2 regions of the Neobacillus sp. D3-1R genome follow, and region 2 is predicted to be linked to the other one. Evidence: a T-box and tRNA genes for the amino acid it is inferred to sense, from the RefSeq annotation. Region 2 holds a T-box; the other holds one or more tRNA genes.
What was found. The T-box of region 2 lies ahead of pheS (phenylalanine--tRNA ligase subunit alpha). A T-box ahead of a tRNA ligase gene usually reads a tRNA of that ligase, here a tRNA-Phe.
Positions count from the first base shown of each region.

Region 1: it encodes a tRNA-Phe, which carries the amino acid that the T-box ahead of pheS (phenylalanine--tRNA ligase subunit alpha) is inferred to sense. The anticodon was not compared.

Region 1 covers NZ_CP197471.1:4,432,339-4,434,804, reverse strand. The annotation lists gene ACSBPO_RS22280 (adenylosuccinate synthase) at 1-759, shown strand, start outside; tRNA gene ACSBPO_RS22275 (tRNA-Lys) at 929-1,001, shown strand; tRNA gene ACSBPO_RS22270 (tRNA-Glu) at 1,018-1,089, shown strand; tRNA gene ACSBPO_RS22265 (tRNA-Asp) at 1,178-1,253, shown strand; tRNA gene ACSBPO_RS22260 (tRNA-Phe) at 1,260-1,332, shown strand; gene ACSBPO_RS22255 (peptidoglycan DD-metalloendopeptidase family protein) at 1,767-2,466, shown strand, end outside.
Region 2 covers NZ_CP197471.1:3,300,017-3,302,482, forward strand. The annotation lists gene pheT (phenylalanine--tRNA ligase subunit beta) at 1-442, opposite strand, end outside; gene pheS (phenylalanine--tRNA ligase subunit alpha) at 461-1,498, opposite strand; T-box leader at 1,576-1,810, opposite strand; gene ACSBPO_RS16980 (TrmH family RNA methyltransferase) at 1,867-2,466, opposite strand, start outside.

The sequences.
Region 1 (2,466 bases), 1.1 Mb from region 2:
GGTTTCCAATTAGAAGATATTCTTGATGAATACTATGGATATGGTCAACAAATTAAACATCTCGTTTGCGATACTTCCGTTGTCCTAAATAATGCATTAGATGAAGGCCGCAGAGTGCTGTTTGAAGGTGCCCAAGGTGTCATGTTAGATATTGACCAAGGTACTTATCCATTTGTTACATCGTCCAATCCTGTTGCAGGAGGCGTAACAATTGGCTCTGGTGTTGGCCCAACGAAGATTAAACATGTTGTCGGTGTTTCTAAGGCATATACAACTCGTGTTGGTGATGGTCCATTCCCAACAGAACTAAATAATGAAATCGGTAACCAAATTCGTGAGGTCGGTAGAGAATATGGTACAACGACAGGAAGACCACGCCGCGTAGGTTGGTTTGACAGTGTGGTCGTTCGCCATGCTCGCCGTGTCAGCGGCATTACAGACTTATCACTGAACTCCATCGATGTATTAACAGGTATTGAAACCTTAAAAATTTGTGTGGCTTACCGTTACCAAGGTGAAATCATTGAAGAATTCCCAGCAAGCTTAAAGGTTTTATCTCAATGTGAACCAGTTTATGAAGAATTCCCTGGTTGGACAGAAGATATTACTGGCTGTAAGTCATTAGATGAGTTACCTGCAAATGCGCGTCATTATTTAGAGCGAATTAGCCAATTAACAGGTATTCCATTGTCTATTTTCTCTGTTGGTCCTGACCGCTTGCAAACCAATGTGGTAAGAAGCCCATGGAGACAAAGTTAATAGGTAAATGATTTATTGGGAAGTTGGAGGGGATATTCTCCGACTTCCTTTATCTTTTAAATAGATCCTAAAAAAACATTTAATATTTTTTCTAAAAAAACATTGCAATTTAGTATTATATTATGTTAGTATAAAAAACGTCGTCATAAGACGTTAAGTTTTTTTGTATGAGCCATTAGCTCAGTCGGTAGAGCATCTGACTTTTAATCAGAGGGTCGAAGGTTCGAGTCCTTCATGGCTCACTTTTCAATAGAATATGGCCCATTGGTCAAGCGGTTAAGACACCGCCCTTTCACGGCGGTAACACGGGTTCGAATCCCGTATGGGTCATTGGCATTTGGTAGTCAGTGAGTGACTGGCTAGGACGGTTTCCGAGCTGGCTACCAATACTACATAACTTATTTTTTGTTTTTATACTGGTCCCGTGGTGTAGCGGTTAACATGCCTGCCTGTCACGCAGGAGATCGCGGGTTCGATTCCCGTCGGGACCGCCATTATATGGCTCAGTAGCTCAGTCGGTAGAGCAAAGGACTGAAAATCCTTGTGTCGGCGGTTCGATTCCGTCCTGAGCCATCCCATGAAAAAGAGGTTGATTCTCCATGAATCAGCCTCTTTTTCTATTTTTTTATATAAAATCGTACAATCTGTCATATTTGTAATGTAAATGTAATATAAGGACAAGCCTAATTTGTTTGACTCTGAAACTTGTCCTATTCCATAATGAAAAAAGTAATTCCTTATAGCTAGTCAACAATCAAGCTATTATGGTATAAAATAACTATCTGAAAGTTCAAAAACAAATTTTTCCTATTACCAATTCACTACCAATATTAGTTACAAAATGTCAGTATTTATACAATTTTGTTACATTATAAAGACTAGTAAACTTTTTTCCTATTTTTATGTTAAAGTTAAGAAGTGCTAAATTGCAGAAATATTCACATATAGTTATATAGCACTAGATTACGAGAAAATAAAAGGTTTCGTAGTTTAGGAGGATCGTAATAATGTTTAAGAATCTAAAAAATTTACCCAGGTGTCTAACAAAAGCAAGCTTACCTAGTATAAAAAAGGTGGCGTTTACGTCGTTAGTTGCCTCTTCTTTTGCCTTATGTATGGCTAACAATCCATTAGCAAGTGAAGGCCTAACAACTGTATACTACGTTTATTTAAATAATGAATACATTGGAACTATATCTGATAAAGATGTAGTAAAAGAAGTTGTAGAAGAAAAATCAGAGCAATTTAAAGAAATGTATAAAGAATATGACCTATCTCTAGAGTCACAATTGTCCTATATACCAGAACAAGTATTCAGATCTAATGCCGATAATGAATTGGTGAAAGATACTTTACAGGATGAATTAAAGCCTAAAGTTGATTCTGCGGCAGTAACCTTTGGGGATGCTTCTGTTTATCTCGAAAATGAACAAATGGCCCAAGAAGTTATTGACGGCCTAAAGTTAAAGTATGTAACAGAGGAACAATTGCAGGAGCTTGAATTAAGAAAGAAGGTTCCAAGTACTTCTTTACCAGCATTGAAGGAAAATGAGACTCGTATATTAGACGTTTATTTTTCTGAAAATGTTTCAATACAAAAAGAAAAAGTTTCCCCAAATAAAATATTTACTGTAGCAGAAGCGTTGAAATACATTCAAAAAGGCACTTTAGAAGAGAAGAAATACATAGTGCAAGATGGAGATGTGT
Region 2 (2,466 bases):
CATCATTTGGAAAAACATAAATTCCTTCAGAAAATTCCTTTGGAGTTAATTTCCCTTCAATACCTAGTTCTTGTAAGGAACAAATCATTCCGTTGGATTCTTCTCCGCGCAGCTTAGCACGTTTTATTTTAAAATTCCCAGGTAATACAGCACCTACAGTTGCAACTGCAACCTTTTGCCCTTGAGCGACATTTTTTGCTCCGCAAATGATTTGAACTGGCTCATCTGCACCAATATCCACTAGACACTTATTTAATTTATCAGCATTTGGATGTTGTTCACGTTCTAAAACATGCCCAACCACAACACCACTGATTCCTTCGTTAAGTACTTCTACTCCTTCTACTTCAATTCCGCTTTTGGTAATTAATTTTGCAAGCTCTGTAGAAGTAACACCAGATATATCTACATAATCTTGTAGCCATTTATATGAAACAAACATTGTTAATCCTCCTAATTTTTACTCGTGAATCGAAAATTGCTTTAAGAATCTAACGTCATTTGTATAGAAGTGGCGAATATCATCCACACCATACTTTAACATGGCAATCCGCTCTGGCCCCATACCGAAGGCGAAACCAGTATATTTCTTTGAATCATAGCCAGCCATTTCAAGTACATTCGGATGAACCATCCCGCCTCCTAAAATTTCAATCCAGCCAGTTCCTTTACATACGCTGCATCCGTTGCCGCCGCAAATTTTACAAGAAATGTCCATTTCAACGGATGGCTCTGTAAATGGGAAGAAGCTCGGACGAAGGCGAATTTTTCGGTCTTCCCCAAACATTTTCTTTACAAAAACCTCTAATGTGCCTTTTAAATCACTCATGCTAATGTTTTCGCCAATTACTAAACCTTCAATTTGCATAAACTGATGGGAGTGTGTCGCATCATCATTATCACGACGGTAAACTTTACCTGGGCAAATAATTTTAATAGGACCTTTTTCTTGATTTTTTTCCATCGTTCTTGCCTGAATGGGAGAAGTATGAGTGCGTAAAAGTGTTTCTTCGGTAATATAGAAGGAATCCTGCATATCCCTTGCTGGATGACCCTTTGGTAAATTTAATGCTTCGAAATTATAGTAATCTTTTTCTACTTCAGGACCTTCAGCAACCGTATACCCCATACCAATAAATAGGTCTTCAATTTCTTCAATCACACGTGTTAACGGGTGATGATTTCCTTCTCTTATTGGTCTTCCTGGTAACGTAACATCAATTTTCTCTGAAGCAAGCTTCGCATTAATCACATCTGCTTCCAGCTTGCGTTGCTTTTCTTCAATTTTGGTTGAAATGGATTCACGTACCTCATTCACTAGTGCTCCCATTTTTGGTCGCTCTTCTTCAGATAATTTCCCCATCCCGCGTAATACTTCTGTGATAGGTCCTTTTTTACCTAAATAAGCAACACGAACATCATTTAATTGCTTAAGGTCTGAAGCTGCATCAATTAACCCGATTGCTTCAGTTTGCAGTTCCTTTAAACGCTCTTGCATTTTTGTTTTCCTCCTAATTTTTCTTATCAAAATTTTGCATGATTTAAAAATAGCCAAATAAAAAAACCTCTATCCCTAAAAGGGACGAGGTTTATATCGCGGTACCACCCTTATAAATGCTTATGGTGTAAGCATTCACTTCATTGAAGATAACGGCTTAGCCGGAGCATCTTTACACTTTTTAAAAAAGTGGTCCCGATGCCTACTCAGGAGGTGAACTTCACTTGTCCATTTCATAAAGATGCTTTCAGTCAAGGCATCTTCTCCCTAAATGATTGGGTACGAGCTACTTTTCTCCGTCAATGTATTTCGATCATGCAGTTTTGCTGATTATTATATTATAAAATGAAAGGAGATTCAAATTGTTCTTAACAATTTTTAAAATAATATAGTAAAATTCCCGTTGCAACTGCCACATTTAGTGATTCGCTTTTTCCGAAAATAGGTATATAAAGGTTTTGGTCTGTTTGATTCAATAACTCTGATTGAATCCCATTCCCTTCATTTCCTACCATTAATGCAAAAGAGGATGATGGTGTAACTTTTGTATAAGTAGTACCATTTTCTAAGGCTGTCCCGTATATCGGAACATTAGCAGACTTTAATTTTTGAATCCATTCGGATAAGTCTCCTCTGATAATGGGTAAATGAAAGTGGCTACCTTGTGCAGATCGTAATACTTTAGCGTTGTAGATGTCGACACTTCCATTTCCAACGATAACCGTGTCAATCCCCACTGCATCAGCAGTTCGAATGATGGTCCCCAGATTTCCTGGATCTTGAACAGCGTCCAGAAGTAAAAAACTGTTACCATTGGCTATTTCCTGATCCGGTTGTTTACATACAGCAAAAATTCCTTGAGTCGTTTCCGTTTCAGCAAGTTCTTTTAATACTTCTTTATTGACGGTCGTAACTGGGATAGAACCGTAGTTCATTCTAGGTGGTATTTCTACTTCTTCAGAAAGGAT